Regions from separate parts of the Paenibacillus sp. FSL P4-0127 genome, predicted to be linked through region 2. Evidence: riboswitches for the same ligand, from Rfam matches in the RefSeq annotation. Region 2 holds a riboswitch; each other region holds the start of a gene.
What was found. Region 2 has a riboswitch for glycine ahead of NYE74_RS04165 (amino acid permease). Riboswitches for the same ligand answer to the same signal wherever they lie in the genome.

Region 1: linked by a shared signal. The riboswitch ahead of sdaAB (L-serine ammonia-lyase, iron-sulfur-dependent subunit beta) and the one ahead of NYE74_RS04165 (amino acid permease) in region 2 are both predicted to bind glycine.
Region 3: linked by a shared signal. The riboswitch ahead of gcvT (glycine cleavage system aminomethyltransferase GcvT) and the one ahead of NYE74_RS04165 (amino acid permease) in region 2 are both predicted to bind glycine.

The regions. Positions count from the first base shown of each region.
Region 1 is NZ_JBBOWY010000002.1:910,480-918,226, forward strand. Features, by position in the region: gene NYE74_RS30440 (S8 family serine peptidase) at 1-2,221, opposite strand, end outside; glycine riboswitch at 2,832-2,937, shown strand; gene sdaAB (L-serine ammonia-lyase, iron-sulfur-dependent subunit beta) at 3,238-3,903, shown strand; gene sdaAA (L-serine ammonia-lyase, iron-sulfur-dependent, subunit alpha) at 3,938-4,819, shown strand; gene NYE74_RS30455 (TetR/AcrR family transcriptional regulator) at 5,329-5,925, shown strand; gene NYE74_RS30460 (HlyD family secretion protein) at 5,970-7,340, shown strand; gene NYE74_RS30465 (ABC transporter permease) at 7,337-7,747, shown strand, end outside.
Region 2 is NZ_JBBOWY010000001.1:945,154-952,900, reverse strand. Features, by position in the region: gene NYE74_RS04180 (FecCD family ABC transporter permease) at 1-830, shown strand, start outside; gene NYE74_RS04175 (ABC transporter ATP-binding protein) at 830-1,627, shown strand; gene hprK (HPr(Ser) kinase/phosphatase) at 1,649-2,563, opposite strand; gene NYE74_RS04165 (amino acid permease) at 2,606-3,961, opposite strand; glycine riboswitch at 4,104-4,183, opposite strand; gene NYE74_RS04160 (helix-turn-helix domain-containing protein) at 4,468-5,502, shown strand; gene NYE74_RS04155 (C40 family peptidase) at 5,657-6,115, opposite strand; gene NYE74_RS04150 (TerC family protein) at 6,561-7,325, opposite strand; gene leuA (2-isopropylmalate synthase) at 7,540-7,747, opposite strand, start outside.
Region 3 is NZ_JBBOWY010000001.1:4,934,837-4,942,583, forward strand. Features, by position in the region: gene proB (glutamate 5-kinase) at 1-632, shown strand, start outside; gene NYE74_RS22230 (glutamate-5-semialdehyde dehydrogenase) at 662-1,909, shown strand; gene proC (pyrroline-5-carboxylate reductase) at 1,978-2,838, shown strand; gene mtnB (methylthioribulose 1-phosphate dehydratase) at 2,878-3,531, shown strand; gene gcvH (glycine cleavage system protein GcvH) at 3,640-4,035, opposite strand; glycine riboswitch at 4,234-4,338, shown strand; glycine riboswitch at 4,342-4,471, shown strand; gene gcvT (glycine cleavage system aminomethyltransferase GcvT) at 4,583-5,722, shown strand; gene gcvPA (aminomethyl-transferring glycine dehydrogenase subunit GcvPA) at 5,741-7,105, shown strand; gene gcvPB (aminomethyl-transferring glycine dehydrogenase subunit GcvPB) at 7,093-7,747, shown strand, end outside.

The DNA.
Region 1 (7,747 bases), on a different contig from region 2:
ACACCGTGCCGTAATCCCGGTTGTTTTCAAGATCGTACCAATGTTTAAAAGAAAGCAGCGCCCCTTCCGGGCTTCCGGTGAGATCGATCGGAGGCGCCAGCAGGTAGGAGTTGGCGTTCGCGGAATAGGTGCCGCTCAGGTTCGTGGCGTACACTTTTTCCCCCGAATAGGCGCTGCCCGGGCCGCTGACCGGCGCTCCCCAGGCCCATGTGTTTCCCGTTCCGCCGGAGGCGTACCCGATCACACCGGTCTCAAAATCCTGCTCGTATCCGGGCTGAATCCCGGCCGACACGGTCACGGAATACGGGGCGGTATCAAAGCCGTTGCCCCCGTAATCGCTGACCCTGATGTAATATTCGAGCCCCGCGGTTCCGACCAGGAAGGACGGGACGGTGGCTTCATAGACGCCGTCCTGGCTCGTTCCCGACACGCGCTTCGCAGGCAGGTATAAATAATGCTCGGTTCCCGCCTCCCGGGCGTAAAATTCAACCGAAGTCACGGCGACATTATCGGCCGCATGGGCGGTTAACGTTACGTCGAAACCTTCATATATTAAAGAAGGCGGAGTATGCTCCAGCACCGGTTCTTCGAAATCGTCGCCGGCGGTGACGACCCGGCCGGACACCGTTCCGACCCCTTCGAGCACGGAACCGACAGCGTCCAGCGCATTGACGATGCCATGGCCGTATCCGTTGTTCGGCGTGTTCGGGAACTGGCTGTCCGTGCGCGGCGTCGCCGTGCCGGTGAGGACTTCTTCCAGTTGGTCGACCGTCAGCGAATGGTTGGCCTGCAGCAGCAGCGCGGCGATCGCGGTCGTATGCGGGCCGGCCATCGAGGTGCCGTTCCAGCCGCCTTCATAACCGCCGCCGGGTACGGAGGAGCGGATGTTGACGCCCGGCGCGGATACCTCCGGCTTGATCTCGCCGTAAGGCGAGGGGCCAAGCAGGGAGAAATCGGCCAGGTTGCGGTTGATGTCCGTCGCCCCTGTGGCAAATGCCTCCGGATAGTTGGCCGGATTGGCGACGGAACCGGGACCGCCCGGATTGGTGAGAGTCGTATTTCCGGCTGAAAATTCGGGGAAGATCTGGGCGTCCCGCCAGGCTTGCACGATCGGGCGGAACCATTCGTCCACCCCCGAGCCCCCACCCCACGAGTTGTTGACGACGTCGGGAGCCAGTTCGGGATGGAGATTCCCCTGCGCATCCACTGGAGCGAGCAGCCATTGCCCGCCGTCCAGGATAATGGCGTCAGTGGTCGACGGGTTGAAAATGCGCACCGCGATCCATTTTGCCCCGGGCGCTACGCCGATTTGGTTCGAGCCGTCCGGCTCCGATCCGACCATCGTGCCCATCGTGTGGGTGCCGTGCCCGTCGGTGTCCGCCGGGAGCGTGGCGTGGCTGTGCGGATCGTACCAGTTCAGCTCGGGGTTGACGATGTTTCCGGCGGCGTCAAACCCGCGCCACTTAGCGCGTAAAGCCGGGTGGGTGTATTCCACGCCGCTGTCGAGATTGGCGACGACGATCCCCGTCCCGTCGATGCCTTGGGCCCACACCTCGGGGGCGTTGACCTGGGCGATGTTCCATTCGACGCTGCTCGGCTTGACGGCCGCCGCTCCGGCGTGATCGGCCGCGGCATCCTTGACGGATGTTTCTTGACCGGCCGCCGCCTCCTGTTTGTCGATTTCCACCTTATCCAGAAACCGTTCTTCGTTGGGCAGAATCTTTTCTACCTCTGGAAACAGGGCGATTTGGTCAAGCACTTCTTTTGTACTTGTCACCGCCATGGCGTTTACGATAAAGTAGCTTTTGTAATCTTTAACCTCTCCGGACTTTTGCTCCTGCCTCAAATAGTTTTCCAAGCTGAATTGGGTGCGGGAAGCCGTTTCGCGCAGGGCGCTAATGACGGAGGTCCGGGCCGACAGCTTGGCGGCCGAAGGCGTCGCTTTTTGGGTTGCGGCTTTTTGCAGGGCCAGCTTGGAAACGGAGGCCGTATCGGTCTGTTCTTTTAATTTGACAAGATAAGTTACGTAATCGTCCTGCTTGAACTGCGTCGTGAGCTTGTCATCGATCTTGGCTTCGGCAATTTGCGGCGAGCTGGATTTTAAACTGGTGCTGGCCGCAGCGCCGGCGTTTTCGGCATAGGTCGCAGGAACAAAAGTAAGCACAAGGAGGATCGACATACCGAGTGAGAAATTTTTACGGAATCTTTTGAATCGGATCAACTTCTTCACTCCCTCTTCTAGGTTAATGGTTCCTTCGGAACATCCTCTTGTGGCAGCCCGGAGAATTGCCGGCTGTCAGTTAAAACCGGAGACGACCTGAGAGACTTGCGAAAAAAAGACGGACATTTATCGTAATTCCAAGCATCACCTCCTTTCATGGGAGAAAAGTTAACACTAGTTGCCGTTGAGTTGAGAAAGCGAGCCGCTTCGGGCAGCGGGGAGCTAACGCTTGGCGGTCGGGCCCGGTTTATACGGCAAGCCGATTAGGACATAACCAAAACGTGAAGCGGAAAACAGTGAGGTATCGGCGATAAATTCAAGCCTTCGTTGAACTACCGATGGGGTTGAGGTTGGCTGATCTATAAATTCGATAGGAAAAGTAGGTTATTTTCAATAAAAAATAAAAATAGGTAAATACTGGCTTGTTTTGAAAATAGTATATCTATGAAAATGAAAATGCACAAGTAGAATTTTATGAAAATATACATATACTCATAGAAAAATAGGAATATTTTACTATATTATTTGGCATCTAGCTGAATTTGTATGTTAGCTATATTGACATATGGTGCTTTTCGTTTTACATTAATTACAAAATGATATCGCGCGAATGAGGGTCATGGGAGAGTCCGCTTTGGAGGCGGCACCGAAGGAGCAAATAGCCGGCCATGCGGGGCGGCTTTGAATCTCTCAGGTACAAGGACCATGGCCTGACGCGACTCTGGAGAGAGCGAAAGCCACCCAAGGGGTACGTGGTTCCGGCCAACGGAAGCATCAAACTCTCAGGTAACGGGGACAGAGAAAAGGCTGCAAGCCTTTTTTCTGTCCTTTTTGGCGCTTGGAGGGCATCGGGTATTTTTCCTACATAGGCATCGAATCTTGAATTCAGCCTGGCCCAAGCCTTCGCTTCGGTGCTGAAAACCGACCTTTTTGAACACGCACTAATAGGGAAAGCTGAAAGTAAGATTTTTGCGAAATGGTGAAAACAAAGATATTGGGGAACGGGGAAGATGACCATGCGGTTTAAAAATGTATTTTCGATTATTGGTCCGGCGATGATTGGACCGTCCAGTTCCCATACCGCGGGGGCGGTACGGATCGGGCGTTTTGCGCGGCAGCTGTTGGGAGAGGCGCCCGCCGAAGCGCATATCTGCTTCTACGGATCGTTTGCGGAAACGTATCAGGGGCATGGCACGGATCTGGCCGTTGCCGGCGGGATATTGGATTATCGCACGGATGACGAGCGCATCCGGGAGTCGCTGCAAATCGCGGAAGAAACGGGGATAAAGCTTGACTTTACGACCGGCGTTCAGCCGGGGGTCCATCCCAATACGGTAAAAATCGCACTGGCCGGCGAAAACCGCAAGGTCGAGGTGACGGGCGCGTCGATCGGCGGCGGGAACATTGCGATCCAGGGCATCAACGGGTTTGAGGTCAAGTGTTCGGGCGAGCTGCCGACGCTTGTGATCGAGCATGCCGACCGCCAGGGCATGTTGGCCGGCATCACGGCGCTGTTCAGCCGGGCGGACGTGAACATCGGCTATATCATAACCGACCGGAAGGGCAGGACCGAAGAAGCCTTGACCGTCGTCGAGGCGGATGGGGCGATTCCGGGCGCGCTCATCGAAGCGGTCGAAAAGCTTCCGCACGTGAGCCGGACGGCTTACATCGATTTAACGTAAAGCGTTTGACATCAAAGTGAAGGGGTAGATAAACATGCGTTTTCGGAATTTGCGGGAGCTCGTCGCTTTGTGCGATAAGGAGGCCCTGACGATTTCGCAGGTGATGCTGCAGGATCAGGCGGCGGAAAGCGGCCAGAGCGAAGCGGAAATCATGGCGGCGATGGCCGAGTATTATCAAATTATGAAGGAAGCGGTACGCCGAGGATTGACGGAGGAAATTACCTCGACGAGCGGGCTGACGGGCGGCGATGCCAAAAGGGTGAACGAATACCGCGGCAGCGGGGAGCCCGCCGCGGGGGACATCGCCTGTCAGGCCATGGCTTACGCTTTGGCGGTCTCCGAGGTCAACGCCTCGATGGGGCGGATCGTGGCCACTCCGACGGCCGGCTCCTGCGGTATCATCCCGGGGGTGTTCGTCAGCGCGCAGGAACGTTTTGGCTGGGAGGATGAGCATCTGGTGCGAGGTTTGTTCTGCGCCGGGGCGATCGGGTACGTCATCGCCAACAACTCGTTTATCTCCGGCGCGGAAGGCGGATGCCAAGCGGAAATCGGCTCGGCGATCGGCATGGCGGCGGGCGCGATGGTCGAGCTGCGCGGGGGAACGCCGGAGCAGGCGGTGCACGCCGTCGGTCTGGCGCTGAAAAATACGCTGGGCCTGATCTGCGATCCGGTCGGCGGTCTGGTTGAAATCCCCTGCATCGTCCGCAACGGCTTCGGGGCGGTCAATGCGCTGGCGGCCGCGGATATGGCGCTTGCCGGCGTGCGCAGCGCGATTCCGTCCGACGAAGTCATCGACGTCATGCTGGAGGTCGGCTCCGCGATGCCCAGCCGGCATCGGGAAACGGCCCAGGGCGGCCTGGCCCAAACGCCGACCGGCCGCAAAATCATGAAAGAGCTGCGAAACCGGAAAAAATAAGCAAGCAGAGTCCCGCCCTTTGTACGATAGGGCCGGGACTTTTTTGGTTGAGATGTTCGTTACGGGAAGACTAGCCTTTGAGGCGCTTTCGCAGCTAAACGTATGACAAAAACCAGGCGCCGCCAGGGGCCTGGTTTTTGTCAAGTTGAATAACGTTATTCAGTCTCTTTATTGTCCGGCAGCGTGATGTTCACCGGCAGAGTCGGCGCTAACAGCCGGCTACAGCCAACAATTGATCTTCAAGCCTTCAAAATAGCGGCACATTAAGAATATTCCCTATCTCTCGCAAAAAAGTAGTAACACGATAAAATCACCAAATATTAATCAATAAAAAGCGAAAACGAGTAATAAAAAAATCGCGCAACACGGAACGGGAAAATTTTTTAAAGGTTTTTTGCAAAAAATACCTTGCCATTCGTCTGTGGAAGGAGTAAAGTAAAAATCGACCAATTGACTATATTCTTATTTTGGTCAATCAGTCATTTTCGCGAAAGGAGGCGCTATGGGGATTGGCTCAAATCAACCGTCGGGAAATGGTGATTGAAGCCGCCGTGAAATGTTTTTCGCTGTTCGGCTATAAGGCGACGACGATGGATCAAGTGGCCAAAATCGCCAATGTAGCCAAGGGGACTATATATACATTTTTCTCCAACAAAGAAGAGCTGTTCGATGAAATTCTCCGTTCCATCATTGCGGAGATGAAGCGGCTCACGGCGCAAAAGGTGGATGAGAATAAGCCTTTTTTCGAGAATCTCTTTCAAAGCATGGATGCCTTGCTGGAGTTCAGAAGCGAGCATGAGCTGCTGGCCAAATTGTTTCAGGAGGTGCGTAATTTCGGCACCCAGCAGGCGCGGGAAGGTTTGGAAAAAATCGAAAGCGCCATTCTGGATTATTTGGAGCGGCAAATTACGCTGGCTGGACAGCGCGGTGAAATTCATGCTTTTGATCCGAAAGTGATCTCTTTCGTCATGCTGAAGCTGTACATAGCGTTAACGTTGGATTGGAACAAAAACCACGAGCCGCTGGAGAAGGAGCGAATCAAGGAATCCATGCGGATTTTTCTGGCGGGAGGCCTGTCGGCCGAGCGGCCGCGCATGAACCATTAACAGTTCAAACTTAAGTGAGATGATATTTGGAGGAGTAGAGGAAGATGGAAAAGCTAAGAGCACTGATACCCAGGTTGTTGATTTATGTTGCGATCGTTCTGCTCATTGCGGGCGGAATCTGGATCCTGAACTCGAACCAGATTACCTCAGGCAGCGAAAAAGAGAATCGCCCGACGGCGTTTATCGAGGCTGATCAATCGAGCGCGAGCTTTAAAGTCGGGGGACGGATCGTCGAGCTGTTGGCGGAGGAAGGCGATGAGGTGAAAAAGGGGGATATCCTGGCCCAGATCGAAAGCGATGAGGTCAAAGCCAAGGTATCCCAGGCCCAGGCGGCGGTGGCCGTGACCGAAGGCCAGATCGGGCAAGCGGCAGCTTCCGTAAATGCGGCGAAATCGAAAAAAGCGGAGGGTGAAAGTGCCGTTTTCCTGACGGCGGAAACGATCGACAAACAGATCGCGCAGGCGCAGGCGGTGGTTCAGGCGGCCCAGGCCAAGGTTAATGGGCTCAAAGCGGGAGCGCGCCCGCAGGAGCTGAAGCAGGCGAAAGTCCAAATGGAAGCGGCCAAAAAAGCTTACGACATCGCCAAGGACAATTTGCAGCGGACCACAGGCTTGTTTGCCGAAGGGATAGTCAGCCAAGCCGATTTTGACAAAGTGAACTTGTCCTATACGCAGGCAGAAGCGTCTTACAACGCCGCGGTCGAGCAATACAACATGGCGAAAGAAGGCGCCCGGCAGGAGGAGATCGATGCTGCCGAAGCCCAGCTTGAGCAGGCGAAAGCGGCTTTGGCGCTGGCCGAGGCCAACAAGGCGCAAATTGAAATCAAGCGCCAGGATGTGGACGCGGCCGTGGCGATGATCGAGCAGGCCGAGGCGGCCCGGCGGACGGCCGAGTCCGGCAAGAAGCAAGCCGCCGCAGCGCTGAAGGAGGCCCAAACCTATCTGGGCTACACCAAGCTGATCGCTCCCGTAGACGGGGTAATCGTGTCCCAATCGGCGGAGCTCGGCGAAATCGTAGGTTCCGGGTTCCCCGTATTTACGATTCAGCAGACCGAAGCGGTCAAGACGGCGAAATTTTATTTGCCCGAAACCGAGATGGCCGGCCTGAAAAAAGGCGATATCGTAAACGTGAAACTCGTTGCCGACGGCAGCATGCAGAAGGCCAAGGTCGTTACGATAGCGCAGGCGGCGACGTTCGCTTCGCAAAAAGCGACGCAGAATACCGGGGACCTGGACATCCGCTCCTTCGGCATTAAAGTTCAGTTCATCGATTTGCCGGACACCGCCGCGACCGGGATGACCGTGGAATGGTACGGCAAGGACGGCGGAACCTCCGGGGGGCAGGCGGGAACTGAGGAATCGCCGGGCAAAGCGGACAAAGCGGACAAAGCGGACAAAGCGGGTGAAGCCCAGTGAACGATAGGCTTACGATAGGCTCTATGCTGGCGGAAGAGTGGAAAAATATTTTCAAGGACCGGGTGATCTTCGTCATCCTGCTGATCGGGCCGATTTTTTATACGTTTTTTTTCGCCTCCCTTTACAGTCATCGGGCGGTTTTGGAAATTCCCACGCTCATTTACGATGAAGATCAGAGCCAGTTAAGCCAACAAATCATCCAGGCGCTGGATGCGCATCAGTCGATCAAAGTCGTCGGGGAAGTCCATTCGAGCCGGGAACTACGGCAAGCGATCGATAACGGCGAAGCCAGAGCCGGGGTGATCATCCCGGCCGATCTGGAAGCCAAGCTGAAGCGGGGAACGCCGACGCCGATCGTCGCCGCGGTGGACGGCACCAACCTGATGATCACGAACGCCGTCGTCAAG
Region 2 (7,747 bases):
ATACGATACGTCTACCGAGAATGCTGGCAGGTCTTTTCGCCGGATTTGCTTTTGGTGCAGCCGGCTGCATCTTCCAGACTATGCTGCGCAACCCCCTTGCGAACCCGAATGTCATCGGGATTACCTCCGGCTCAAGCGTGGCGGCTGTTTTTTGCATCACCTTACTTCATTCAAACCGGGCGGTTGTTTCCGTTGCTTCGGTGATTGCCGGTCTTGTTACGGTTATCATCATTTATTTATTGTCCAGGGGGAAGTCATTTTCGGTCGGGCGCTTGATCCTCGTCGGAATCGGCATACAGGCCATGCTTGACGCCCTGATTTCCTACCTGCTGCTGGTTGGCGCTCAACAAGATATTCCCGCAGCGATCAGATGGCTTAGCGGCAGTCTGAATGGCTCGCAAATGCACGAACTTCCGCCTCTTGTCCTAACGGTATTGATCTTTACGCCTATCGCTATCGTCCTGGGAAAACATCTAAGTCTATTGGAACTTGGAGAACAATCGGCCACTTCGCTTGGAGTGAACACGGACAAGACAAGAATAGCGCTTATTTTGAGTTCTGTGTGCATGATTGCTCTGGCTACCGCCACCACCGGGCCAATCGCTTTTGTCTCCTTCCTTTCGGGGCCGATCGCGAAAAGACTGGCCGGAGCCGGCTTCTCGAACATAATCCCGGCTGGTCTTGTTGGCGTAAATTTGGTTTTGGCGGCAGATTTAATCGGACAATTTGCTTTCCAGTACAGATTCCCTGTGGGCATCATGACCGGAATACTCGGAGCGCCGTATCTGATCTTCCTGCTCATCCGAATGAATCGAAAGGGCGAGTTATAATGAAACCAACGCATCTATTTCAAGCCGAACAGCTCGTGGCCGGCTATGATCATAAAACGATTATCCAAGGTGTAGACCTTGTTATCCCCAGTCATAAAATAAGCGTTATTATTGGAGCCAACGGCTGCGGAAAGTCCACGCTGCTGAAAACACTGGCAAGGCTGATAAAGCCTAAGTCCGGCAAAATCACGATTGACGGAAAACCCATCGGCAAAATGCCGCCAAAACAGCTGGCTCGCGTGGTCGGGCTGCTGCCGCAATCCCCTATTGTTCCGGAAGGCATTTCGGTAGCGGATTTGGTTGGACGGGGAAGGTTTCCGCACCAATCGTTGTTCGGCGGATGGACTAAAAAAGATTATGAGGCCGTTGCCGAAGCGATGCGAATTATGGACATAACGGAGTTTGCGAATCACAATATTGACGAGCTTTCCGGCGGTCAACGGCAGCGCGTCTGGATTGCCATGGCTCTGGCGCAACAAACCGACATTTTATTTCTCGATGAACCGACAACCTTTTTGGATATCACCTATCAAGTCGAAATTCTTGACCTGCTCACGGACCTTAACCGAAAACACGGAACTACGATTGTCATGGTTCTTCACGATATCAACTTATCCGCACGTTACGCGGACCATATTTTTGCGCTTCAGCAAGGAAAGCTTGTGGCGGAGGGCGAGCCGTCTCAGGTGATTACAACCACATTGGTGAAAGACATTTACGGGCTCGATTGCACGGTGATACAAGATCCCATTTCCGGCTCTCCATTGGTAGTGCCCAAAGGGCGGTATCATGTATGAGTGATTGTAATCCAACCGCGCCTACTGCATTTTGTTTTCGATCCGCTGCATGAACTCTTCGGCGGCACTATAGCCGAGCTGCTTGAGATACCAATTGTTGGCCGCCGCCTCGATCAGACCGGCCACATCCCGTCCCGGCTGGAGCTGGACCTCGATATGCGGGATCTTGACGCCAAGATATTCCGTGAATTGAGGTTCCAGTTCCAGCTCGTTATTCAGAGAGTCTTCCCTCCATGGCGCTAATTCAATGTCGAGTACAATGCGTGTCTCGTCCTGAAAAGCCCTGCGCCCGTATTGGCGTACGACATTAATCAGGCCGATGCTGCGCAGCGCGAGGAATTCGCGTGTGGTTTCATTATGCGTTCCGAGCAAAGTCGTTGGCCCTAACTTCTTCAGCACCACAATATCGTCCGCAACGAACCGGTGGCCCCTTCTGATGAGCGTGTGGGCGGTTTCGCTTTTGCCGATCCCGGATTTGCCGCGGAGCAGGACGCCAATCCCCGATACATTCACGCATACCCCATGGATCGATATCTCCGGGGCAAGCGCTTTGACCAGATAGCTGTCCAGCTTGGCGATAAACTCCGTTGTCGTCTCCTCCGTCCTTAGCAGCGGAATCCCCTCCTGATCGCAGAACAGGGTCAGATACGGGATCTCCTGCTGTCCTGACGTCACAATGAAGCAGGGCGGATGATATTTGACGATGTTGCCGATATGCAGTTTGCGTTCCTCAATGGATAATGTCAATAGATAGTTAACTTCCTTACGGCCAAGCACTTGCACCCGTTCCATCGGAAAAAAATCAAAATACCCCACAAACTCCAGCCCGGGTCTGTGCGCCCGCGGACGGGTAATCACACGGTCCATACGGCCCGCCCCGGCAAGCACTTCCATATGAAACATATTCGCAAGACTTTGCACCGTGATCGTCTTCATGTTGTTCTCCCCAATGATTAATAATTCTTATGATGACACTGTTTATGATGATTTACCCGCTTTTCTTCTATTCGAATAATACAAAGCAAACAGCAGAATAAACCACAGCGGCGTCAATAATAAGGCCATGCGTGTCTCTTTGGCAACCAGCATAATTATAAGAATTATAGCAAACAACGTGAGAACTGCATAATTAACAAAGGGGGTAAACGGAGCTTTAAATTTCGATTTTGCCTGCAGCTCTGGCTGTGTCTTTTTATACTTGATGTGACAAACAAGAACCACACCCCAGACCCAAATAAAACAAATGGCGCTAATGGTGGTGACGACGCCAAACGCTTGCTCCGGAATAAGCTTGCTCAATAGAGCTCCCCCGGACAAGACAAGCGTGGAGATCAACAACCCGTTTCTGGGCACATGGTTTTTATTCAGCTTGGCAAAATGGGATGAAGCCTGGTTATTCTTGCTTAAATTATATAAAATTCGGCTTGTTGAAAACATCCCGCTATTACAAGCGGAAGCGGCTGAAGTTAATACGACAAAGTTAATAATTCCCGCGGCAATCGGAATCCCGACTAAACTAAACGTTTTAACAAAAGGGCTTTCTGACGGGCTTAGCTCCGTCCAGGGATTGATGCACAATAGGGCAATAATGGCGCCGACGTAGAAAAATAAAATTCTAAGCGGAATTTTATTAATCGCCGAAGGGATATTTTTTTCCGGGTTGGATGTTTCCGCGGCCGATACCCCCACCAACTCCACACCAACAAAGGCAAACACAACCATTTGGAAGGAAAGCAAGAACCCGGGAACTCCGTTTGGAAATATGCCGCCATGTCCCCAAATATTTTTGACCGTAACCATTCCCGCATCCGTTTTAAATCCAATCACCAGCAAGACGACCCCAATGGCAATTAAAGCGAGAATCGTCACTACCTTAATTAGGGCAAACCAAAACTCCAATTCGCCAAAATTTTTTACGGTTAACAGATTAAGTCCTAATAAAACAACTAAGCAGATAATTTCAGGCACCCATTGCGGGATATCAAACCAATATTGTACATACACCCCAACCGCGATCACATCGGCCATAGCCGTCATAATCCAGCAAAACCAATAGGTCCATCCGGTTACAAACGCGGCCCGCGGTCCAAGATAGTCTTCGGCAATGTCCGTAAAAGATTGATATCCGGCTTTGGACAACAGGAGTTCTCCCAGCGCCCTCATCACAAAAAATATGGCGATCCCCACGATGAAATAAGCAAAGATAATGGACGGACCCGCCAGTTGAATGGCTTTGCCCGATCCGAGAAACAATCCCGTACCAATGGTGCCGCCAATGGCAATCAGTTGAACATGCCGATTTTCTAAATCCCTCTTTAATTCTTGTTGTGCCAAACCAAACTCCTCCTTAACGTGAAAAGTTGAACAATGGATTAAACCCAATAAAAAAAGAGACTGGATGCGCTCCAATCTCCTGGTCATAAGAATAACTAAATAGACTTGTTATTAATTATTTTCGAAATAACAAATAGATATTCAGTACTCTTCTGTCCTTTTGCCTGAGATTGTGAACCCTTCGGCGCCGCGGAGTCCCGCGGTCTCTCCAGAAGCTGCTCCTGCTATAGTACGATCCATAGCCGTCATAGCTTGCCAACTATTTAATTTTTTTATTGTAACAACCCATTTAAATATTTTTCAATATTACTCGCAGTGAAAAAATTTGTCAACGAGATAATTCCCATTCGCCCAGGTTTGATTACGGCAGTGTTTCCTCGGGCTGTCTGTAACGGTAAACGTAACGGATAGGTTCATTCATTTAACCGGGCGGTCATTGAGGGCATATTTAACAAACAGTTACAATGCAATTGACTAGTCGAAATAGTAAAAACGGGAGGTTCTCAATGAATATTGAAATAGGCAAAAAAATCAAAGCACTCCGTTTACAAAAAGGAATGACTCAGGAAGAACTTGCGGCAAAACTGAATATGTCGTCCCAAGCCGTATCCAAGTGGGAAAACAATGTAACCATGCCCGATATCCAATTGCTTCCCAGGTTATCTGCGATTTTAGGGGTTACCATCGATGAACTGTTTGCATTAACCGATGATATCCACTTTGAACGGATTGAAAACATGATTGGACATGAACATTTTATATCAAAAGATGATTTCACCTATGCTGAACAATTTCTTAAGGAAAAACTTAATGATGACGCAAAAAAGCCCCGATGCCTCACATTGCTGGCCGAGCTGCACATTCATCGTTTACAGGAGCATCGTGAATTGGCTTCTCGTTACGCCAAGGATGTTTTAATATTAGCTCCAGATAACAAAAGAAATCACAACGCTTTACGGGATGCGGAGAATGGAGTTATTTTTGACTGGAACCTCTCCAACCATCGTAAACTCATAGAGTATTATATAGATTTTGTGACAAATCATCCGGATTACTGGCCGGCTTATGTATGGCTTATGAACTACTTGCTTGCAGATGGCAGATGCGCTGAAGCCAGGGGAATTCTGGAAAAATTAAACGAAACCCATCCAGGTTATTTATATCAATTATATGGGGGCCTGATATACAAAGAAGAAGGCAACCTTTCTCAGGCATTCGTTCTCTGGGAGCAGATGACCGAACTGTATCCTCATGATTGGCAGGCATGGTCCTCCAGAGGAGACTGTATGGCGAAGCTATGCAGATACGATGAAGCCGTTAAGTATTATTCCAAAGGTTACGAACTGCAGCCCAATCCCAAATATACAGATTCATTGGAAGCAATTTCCTATATCTACAAAATTCAAGGGAAGTATGACAAAGCCATTGAAAAGCTCAAAGAAATCCTTGCACTTTTGAGCAGTGATTGGAAAGTGACGGAGGGGAAGACAGTCGATTTGTATAAAGAAGAAATAAAGCTTTTAAAGACATTGCTGAAATAATGAACGACAGAACAAGGTCCGATGTGAGATTTCTCCGAAAAAATACCGTTACAAATGATGCGCCCAGCTTAAGGGCCGCTTCGGCAAATACGAAAGGAACTGCTGCGGCAGTTCCTTTCGTAACTGTATTGGTTACGCAAAAGCCGGCCTTTTCTTATCTTACTCGGCGAGCAGTAACGTAATGGTCTTCCCAATAACCGGAGTTCAGCTTACTGAATCCAACCTTGTTAATAGGAGAGCTGTGAATGAAGCGGCCATTCCCCATATAGATACCGACATGGTTGATCTTACCGTCGTTGTTTGTATCAAAAAATACCAGATCGCCTTTTACCAGATTACGCTTGGCTACATAACGTCCCGTTTTGGCCTGTTCTCGGCTTGTACGCGGAAGATACACGCCTTCACGCTTAAATACCAGCTTTGTGAAGGAAGAACAGTCGGAATACTTATACCCGCTATTCCACGGTTCAGAGCCAAATCTGTATTTGAAATCCCCTAAATAATTGTCAGCCCGACTTGCGATTTCAGAACCGGTGGCCGCGAACGTCAATGTTCCGAACAGCATCGATCCGGCCAATAATGAAGCGGTTGTACTAACTAGCTTCTTGAACATCTGTATTCACTCCCCTTCTGTATTGCTGCATCCCCTTGTTGTATTCTGGCGGATTCTTCAGAACACCCAATGGATATATCCGAATTATTGCCTTGCCTGCAGGGCTAGTCCAAGTGAATGCGCTAACCCATGCTAACATATATGAATAGCAGGCTAAACCCCACATCATTTACCAAATCCCTGAATTTATGATCGCTAAAAACTCCGAACACCTTGTGACAACTGGCTGAATTGACGCTGAAAGCCGCGCAACACCGAAAGGTAAATTCCTTATATTACCTGGGGTTCCAGGTTACACATATTCCCTTCATATTGAAATTTTGGTATAAAATATTAGTTTGGCTAGTAAGCCCACGGTATTAATTGTGAATTATTCAACAAAAAAAACGCCCCCGAATTTATCGAATTGGCGTTTCTCTCTAATTGAAAATCGGCGAATGTTCCGTTAGGCATTACCTGCCTTAGACGGTTTGTTGCTGGGTGCAAACCACCCAATTAGGGCAATCGCCACCAAGACAGCGTAAAAAATAATCGTCCAGACCGTGCTATGGGGGAAATGAGGATCCAAAACCCCAATATCCTCATGGGCAAGCGTAATAACGGCAAGCTTTACGCCAACCCAGGCAACGATCGCATAAGCCGTCGTCTCAAGCGCCGGCCGCTGAGCTAGCAGTTTTACAAACCAAGTAGCTGCAAACTTGATTAAGACTAAGCCCGCAATTCCGCCGAGCAATACGACAATAAATTGACCGGCGTCCATCCCCCCGAAATCGCCAAGCGGCGAGTCTGGCAGCCCTAGCGCAAGCGCCACCGCAGCCAGGATGGAATCGATCGCAAAGGCAAGGTCTGCCAGGGCAATTTTTCCTACTGTAGGCCAAAAACCTTTCCCTGCCGACTCTTGCTTAGTGTCCTCGTGAACGTTCTCATTCTTCTTGCCGAACCGCGCTTGGATGATGTGCTTTAACCCCAAGTACAGGAGATAAGCTGCGCCAATCGCCTGTACCTGCCAAACATTGGCGATAAAGGAAATCGCAAATAACGCGAAAAAACGAAACACAAAAGCCATCATGATCCCATAGTTGATCGCTCGTTTCTTCTGTGCGTCCGGCAGATGCTTCGCAATGACCGCAAGCACGAGCGCATTATCGGCCGACAACAATCCTTCCAAACCGATAAGAATGAGTAGTGCCCACGCATACTCTAACCACATAACTCCATCTCCCCTTTGTAAGGTAAGTTTTTTATCAACCGGCAAAGCCGTACGTAGATAATATTGACTTGTACAGCAATGGGTATACGAGATGTTATACGAAATACCCCCCCGATAGAGTTCATTTTTTTACGATGAGAATAACATCGTTACTTCCTCCTGAAACATCTTTAGCCGTACGGATGATCATCCGCACGGCTAGAATCGGTTTATTCTACTTTGCGGTATTGCGGCTAAACCGGTTCACGGCGCTAAACAGGGCTTTCACGGAGGAGGTCATAATATCAACGTCAACGCCGCACCCCCAATATACGCTGCCGTCGGATGCCGTGATGCCGATATAAGAGACAGCTTGCGATTTAGAGCCGGTTTCCAGAGCGTGCTCCGTATAGACCAGATCGCTGTATGCCAACCCAAGATAG
Region 3 (7,747 bases), 4.0 Mb from region 2:
AAGCCGAGCATCTGCTCATTTTGACGGATATGGACGGGCTTTACACCAAGGACCCGCGCCTTGATCCAAACGCCACGCGCATCGCCCGCGTCGCCGAAATCACGGGCGACCTGTACGCGATCGCCGGCGGGGCGGGCTCCGCGGTCGGCACGGGCGGCATGCGCTCCAAAATCGACGCGGCCAAAATCGCTTCGATCGGCGGCGTTCCCGTCTTCGTCGGCAAGGTAGGGGAGCCCGGCGATCTGCTGGCGGCGCTGCGGGGCGACGGCCGCGGCACCTACTTTGAAGCGCACGGGTCCGCCCTGCCGCGCAAAAAACAATGGCTCGGCTTCTTCTCCACCCCGTTCGGCACGCTGACGGTCGATGCCGGCGCCGAAGAAGCGCTCATTCACGGCGGTCGCAGCCTGCTCCCGGTGGGCGTAAAGTGCGCAACCGGCCACTTTCATACGGGAGATGTCGTGGAAGTCGTCAATCCCGGCGGGGAAGTGCTGGGACGCGGGATCGTCAATTACGACGCCGAGCAGCTGCAGGAAATTCTCGGGCTTCCCAGCGGGGAGGTCATCAAGAAGCTGGAAATCGTCCACCGTCTGGAAGTTATTCACCGGGACGAATGGATTTCGTTAAAATCATAAATCAAAGAATCATAAGGAGGCCTAAAACCATGAGTGAAGTCAGACAAAAAGCCGAGCGGGCCGCCGGCGCCGTATCCGCGCTGAACCGCCTGACGACGGAGCAAAAAAACGAAGCCCTGCTGGCCGCCGCCAAAGCGCTTGTGGACGGCAGCGCCGCGATTATCGCGGCCAACGAGGAAGATTTGCGGCGCGGCCGGGAGAACGGCACTTCTTCGTCGATGCTGGACCGGCTTGCTTTAAACGAGAAACGCATTAAAGACATCGCCGAAGGGCTGCGGCAGATCGTCGCTTTGCCCGATCCGGTCGGAGACGTGCTGGAGACGATCGACCGCCCGAACGGCCTGCATATCGTGAAGAAGCGCGTGCCGCTCGGCGTCATCGGGATCATTTATGAAGCCCGCCCCAACGTGACGGTCGACGCGATGGGACTGTGCCTTAAGACCGGCAACGCGGTCGTGCTGCGCGGCGGCTCCTCCGCCCTCGCCTCCAACCGCAAAATCGTCGAGATCATCCACGAGGCGTTAAGCGCCACCGCCAGCCCGGTCGACGCCGTGCAACTCATCGAGGACCCGAACCGTTCGGCCGTCGACGAGATGCTGAAGCTGAACGGGCTGCTGGATGTCATCATTCCGCGCGGCGGCAGCTCGCTGATCCAAACGGTCGTGCAAAACGCTACCGTACCGGTGATCGAGACGGGCGCGGGCATCTGTCATACGTACCTGGACGCCGCCGCGGACCCGGAAATGGCCGCTTCCATTGCGCTCAACGCCAAAGTACAGCGCCCATCGGTATGCAATTCGATGGAAACGCTGCTCGTCCATGAAGACTTCGCCGCCCGGCATCTGTCCGAATTGGCGGACCGCTTCAAGGAGGCGGGCGTCGAATTAAGGGGCTGCGCAGCCACGAGACGCCTCGTGGCCTGGGCGAATCCGGCTACCGAAGAAGACTATGCGACCGAGTACAACGACTATATTTTGAATGTGAAGGTCGTTCGCAACTTGGAGGAGGCGCTGGATCATATCCGCCGTTTCGGGACCAAACACTCGGAATGCATCGTTACGGAAGACCGGCAAACCGCGGAGCTTTTTCAGCGGGAAATCGACGCGGCCGCCGTGTACCACAATGCGTCCACCCGGTTTACGGACGGCTTTGAATTCGGCTATGGCGCCGAAATCGGCATCAGCACGCAAAAACTGCATGCCAGAGGACCGATGGGCTTGCCTGCGCTGACATCCAGCAAATATATCATTACGGGGAACGGGCAAATCCGGGAGTAAACCTGCAATAAGCCTGAAAAAAATCCCTGTTAGCCAATATCCATTCTCTACATCAGGAGGTAATTCCCATGAACCCGAACATATCCCTTGCCTCCGCCTCGATTTGCTTTTACGGCGCCGGTTCGATGGCCGAAGCGATCGTGCGCGGACTGATCCATAAAGGCGTCGCCGCCGCGGAGCAAATCGCCATGCTGAACCGCTCGAGCCAGGAACGGCTGGCCTATTTGTCGCAGACTTACCGCGTCTCGGCCGCAAACGAGGAAGCCGCCAAACGGCAGCATCTCCGGGAAGCTTCGATCATCGTCCTGGCGATGAAGCCGAAGGATGCCGGGGAGGCGCTTAGCGAACTCGGCCCGATGCTGCGCGAAGGGCAAATGATCGTTTCCCTGATCGCCGGTCTGTCGATTGCGACGATCCAGGCGCTGCTCGGCGGCAACATCCCGGTCGCCCGGACGATGCCGAACACGTCCTGCTCCATCGGCTGCGGCGCCACCGGGATCTCCTTCTCCGCCGAAATGTCGGAGGAGCAAAAAGCGCAGGTCTTGTCCATGTTTCAAGCGGTCGGCATGGTGAGCGTGATTCCGGAGGAACGGATGGAAATCCTGACCGGTGTTTCCGGGAGCGGCCCCGCATATATTTATTACATGATGGAAGCGATGATCGAAGCGGGCGTGGAAGGCGGGCTAACCCCCGAGCAAGCGCGCGGGCTGACGGTGCAAACGGTGCTTGGGGCCGCCTTGATGATGGCGGAAACCGGCGAAAATCCGGCCAAGCTCCGGGCCGACATCACCTCGCCGAACGGCTCGACCCAGGCGGCGCTGGAGGTGCTCGAAGCGGGCGGGTTCCGGCCGAACGTGAAAGCCGCGGTGCACCGCGCCGCCGAGCGGTCTTTGGAAATGGGCGAGGCGGTTCGAAAGTCGCTTCTGTAAGCCAAGATTCTGAATGAAGCACGAAGGAGGACGGCCTGGATGAATTTTTCGGACATTCCGTTGGAGGAAAAGCAAGCTGCGCTCAGCAAACTGCGCGGCGTCAAGGAGCAGCTTGCCGCCCGCGGCTGGCTTCCGGCCATGAGCGGCAGCTTGTCCGTCCGGGTCGGAAGCTTCGCGCCGGGCAATTATCATTTTGCGGTAACATCGGGCATGAAAGGCCGGACGAACCTTCCGGCCGAGGAGTTCCTGTTTGTGGACGCCGCCGGAACGCCAAGCGAAGCTACGAAGCTGACGCCCGGCGAAGATGCGCCGGTCCACGCGAAGATCTACCGGATGACCGGCTGCGGCGCGATTCTCCACGTGCACACCGTGTTTAACAATGTGCTCAGCGAATATTTCGGCGACGAAGGATTCGTTCAATTGCAGGGCAACGAGCTGATCAAAGCGCTGGGCATCTGGGAGGAGGACGCCGCTGTACGCATCCCGGTCGTACCGAATTACGCCGACATCGCCGAAATGGAAAGGCGGATTCCCGCCGCGCTCGACACCCGGGTTCCCGGCTTGTTGCTGCGGGGCCACGGCATCTACGCCTGGGGCTCCACCGCGTTTGATGCCGTATCCCGTCTGGAGGCCTTCGAATTTATGTTCGAAGCGTTGTACCGCTCCCTCCTGCTTCCGCGCAAACAAACGTAAATGACGCATTAAACAAACTCGCGGCCAGCGAAGCGCTAAGACACCATGCGGCAAGCAAGCCGCGCCCTCCTCGCTGCCGCGAGATTATTTTACGCTGTAACAGGCCCTTTATCTTTCAAGAAACTCCGCATAAGCTTTGGCATCCATCAACTTGGAAAAAGCGGCGGCGGGGTCTTCCCGAAGCTGAATCCGCACCATCCATCCCCCGTCGTAAGGTTCCTCGTTCACCAGCTCGGGCGCCGCTTCCAGCTCCGCGTTGATCTCCAGCACCGTTCCGCTGACCGGCGTAAACAAATCCGCCACCGTTTTGACCGATTCGATCGTGCCGATGCCGTCCTGCGCTTCCACTTCCGTTCCAAGGTCCGGCAGCTCCACAAATACAATATCGCCCAAGCGATGCTGAGCCACGTCGGAAATGCCGATTTTTACCGTTCCGTCCCCCAAATCCAGCACCCATTCATGTTCATCGCTATACCACAGATTTTCCCTAATATTGGCAGACATGCGTATTCCTCCTCTTCCGGATCTTTCTCGTTCAGATTATTCCAAACCTAGCTGTAGTGTCAATATTACTAACATAATTTATAGATTCAAAAAATGAAAGCGTTGCATAATACAAAAATAAAATATTTTTTATATTTTCATGATAAGTTTATTGACATATTTCGCGGTTTTGAGTATTAATGTAGATGTAATCAGCGGTTGAAGGCAGAGGGAGAGATTACAATTCCAGGCAATTGTAACGCCGAAGGAGCAAGCCGTTGCGGAAGCGGTGAATCTCTCAGGCAAAAGGACCTCTGCCGGACGCGTCTCTGGAGAGAATTCGTCTTTATCGACAGAAGGCGGATCACCCAAGGGGAAACCTGCTTTTTCAAAAATGCCGGAGCGCAAGATGACCGGTGTTTTGCCGCAGGGTAACTCTCAGGTACAAAGGACAGAGCCCGGGAATATCCGATTCGTTTGCCGGTCGGAATTTCTTGGCCTGTCTTTTTATTTTTTCATGATGTGTGCAGGTAAAATACGGCCCACCGCGGCCAAACGAGGTGATGAAATGTCCGAACCCGTAGAACCCCTATTGCAACGAACGCCGCTATACTCTTGTTACTCCCGGTATGAAGGCGTGCGCTGCATCGATTTCGGCGGCTGGGAGCTGCCGGTGCAGTTCAGCGGCATTCAGAAGGAGCACGAGGCCGTGCGCGAGCGGGCCGGCTTGTTCGACGTATCGCATATGGGCGAGTTTTACGCCGAGGGTCCCGGAGCGGAAAGTTTTTTGCAGCGGATGACGACGAACGACGTGAGCCTGCTGGGGCCGGGAAAAGCCCAATACACCCTGCTCTGTTATCCGGACGGGGGCGTCGTCGATGATCTGCTGGTGTATAAACGGGACGAAGGCAAATACATGCTTGTCGTCAACGCCGCGAACATCGCCAAGGATTGGGAATGGCTGTGCCGGCATCTGCCCGCCGAAGGCGTCAGTCTGCGCAACGTTTCCGCGGCCACGGCGCTGCTGGCGCTGCAGGGACCGCTGGCCGCCTCCATCCTCTCTCCCCTGTGCGAAGGGTATGATCCCAGCGTTTTACGCCCCTTCACGTTTAAACCCGCGGCCCGAGTCTGCGGCATTAAAACGCTGCTCTCGCGCACCGGCTATACCGGCGAGGACGGGTACGAGCTTTACGTTGCCGCGGAAGACGCCCCGGTCCTTTGGGACGCGCTGATGCGGGCCGCCGAGCCTCGCGGACTCGTGCCGGCGGGGCTCGGCGCCCGGGATACGCTGCGCTTTGAAGCCGGCCTTCCCCTCTACGGGCAGGAGCTGTCGCCGAGCATTTCGCCGCTGGAAGCCGGCCTCGGCCGGTTCGTGAAGTGGGACTCCGGCCCGTTTATTGGGCGGGAGGCGCTGCTCAGGCAGCATGAAGAAGGCGTACCGCGGCGGCTGGCCGGTCTGGAGATGATCGACCGGGGCATTCCGCGCGCGCATTATCCGGTGTTTGCGCCGGGCACCGAGGACCCCATCGGCGAAGTAACTACGGGCACGCAATCGCCGACGCTCAAAAAAAACCTCGGCCTGGCGCTGATCGCCGGCGCCCACGCGGCGGCCGGCACCGTGCTCGAGGTTGAAATCCGCGGCAAACGGCTGAAAGCCAAAGTCGTCCCCCTGCCGTTTTATCGCCGAAACGCATCCGCCAAGCCGTGAAAGGAGTACGAGAAACTTATGATAAAACACCGTTATTTGCCGCTGACCGAACAGGACCGGTCCGAAATGCTGGAAGCGATCGGCGTCCCTTCGCTCGAAGCGCTGTTTCAGGATATACCCGAGGAGATCCGTTTTAAAGGCGCGCTGCCGGTTTCCCCGCGGCTCGACGAATACGCCTTAACCCGGCACATGTCCGCGCTCGCCGCGCGCAATGCCGACACCGACCGTTACGCCAGCTTCCTCGGCGCGGGCATTTACGATCATCATATTCCTTCCGTCATCCAACATGTCGTTTCCCGCTCCGAATTTTACACCGCATATACGCCGTACCAGCCGGAGATCAGCCAGGGCGAACTGCAGGCGATCTTTGAGTTCCAGTCCTACATCTGCGAGCTGACCGGCCTCAAGGTGGCCAACGCCAGCATGTACGACGGAGCGACGGCACTTGCTGAAGCCGGCTCGCTGGCCGCGGCCGCCACCCGGCGCAAGCGGCTGGTCGTGGCCCGGACCGTTCACCCCGAAGCCCGCGAGGTGCTGGCGACTTACGCGCGCGGCCTGAATCTGGAAATCGCGGAGGTCGGCTGGGATGCGGGCGTTACCGACCGTAAGGCGCTGGAGACGGCCATCACGGAAGACACCGCCGCCGTGCTGGTGCAAAACCCGAATTTCTTCGGTTCCCTCGAAGATATCCGCGCCATCGGCGAGCTGATTCATGCGCGCGGAGGCCTCTTGATCGTCAGCTGCAACCCGCTGTCGCTGGGCCTGCTGGAAGCGCCGGGCAAGCTGGGCGCGGATATCGTCGTCGGCGACGCGCAGCCGCTGGGCATCGCGTCTTCCTTTGGCGGCCCGACCTGCGGATTTTTCGCCGTGGCGGACAGCTACATGCGCCGGATGCCCGGGCGGATCGTCGGGCAGACGACCGACCGTAACGGCAAGCGCGGGTTCGTGCTGACCCTGCAAGCTAGGGAGCAGCATATCCGCCGCGAAAAAGCGACCTCCAACATTTGCTCCAACCAGGCGCTGCTCGCCCTCGCCGCGTCTGTGTATATGTCGCTCATGGGCAAACAAGGCATGGCCGAGGTCGCGGAGCTGAACCTGCAAAAAGCGCATTACGCCAAAACGCGCCTGGCTTCCATCCCGGGTGTAGGCCTCCCCTTTCCGGCCCCGGTTTTTAATGAATTCGTCATCCGGCTGCCGGAAGGCGCCGATCCGCAGCAGCTGCAGCAAAAGCTGCTCGAGGCCGGATTTATCGGCGGATTTGATCTGGGGCGCAGCTACCCCGAACTCGCCGGACATGTGCTGATCGCTGTGACCGAAAAACGCAGCAAAGCGGAAATCGACCAATTCGTCAGCGTAATGGAGGAATCGATATGCGCGAAATAAATGAAACCAAGCCGGAGGAATTGCTTATTTTCGAACGCAGCCGGCCCGGAAGGATCGGTTATTCCCTGCCGGAATGCGACGTCCCCGCCGTCCCGAAGGAGGAACTGGTGCCGCCGGAAATGCTGCGCCGCGAGGGGCTTTCGTTCCCGGAAGTGTACGAGGTCGATGTCGTGCGCCATTATACCGCCTTGTCCCGCCGCAATTTCGGCGTTGATAACGGGTTTTATCCGCTTGGCTCCTGCACGATGAAATACAACCCGAAAATCAACGAGGATGTGGCCCGTTATCCCGGCTTCGCCAAAATTCATCCATATCAGCCGGAGGAAAGCCTGCAGGGCGCGCTGGAGCTGATGTACCGGCTGCAGCGGGATTTGGCCGGGATTACCGGTATGGACGAGGTCACCCTGCAGCCGGCCGCCGGGGCGCATGGGGAATGGACGGGCCTGATGATGATCCGCGCCTATCACGAAAGCCGCGGCGAGAAGCGGACGAAAGTGATCGTGCCGGATTCCTCGCACGGCACCAATCCGGCCAGCGCTGCGGTCGCCGGCTTTGAGACGGTGACCGTCCCTTCGAACCAGCGCGGCATGGTCGATCTGGACGCGCTGCGGGCGGCCGTCGGCGAAGATACCGCCGCCCTTA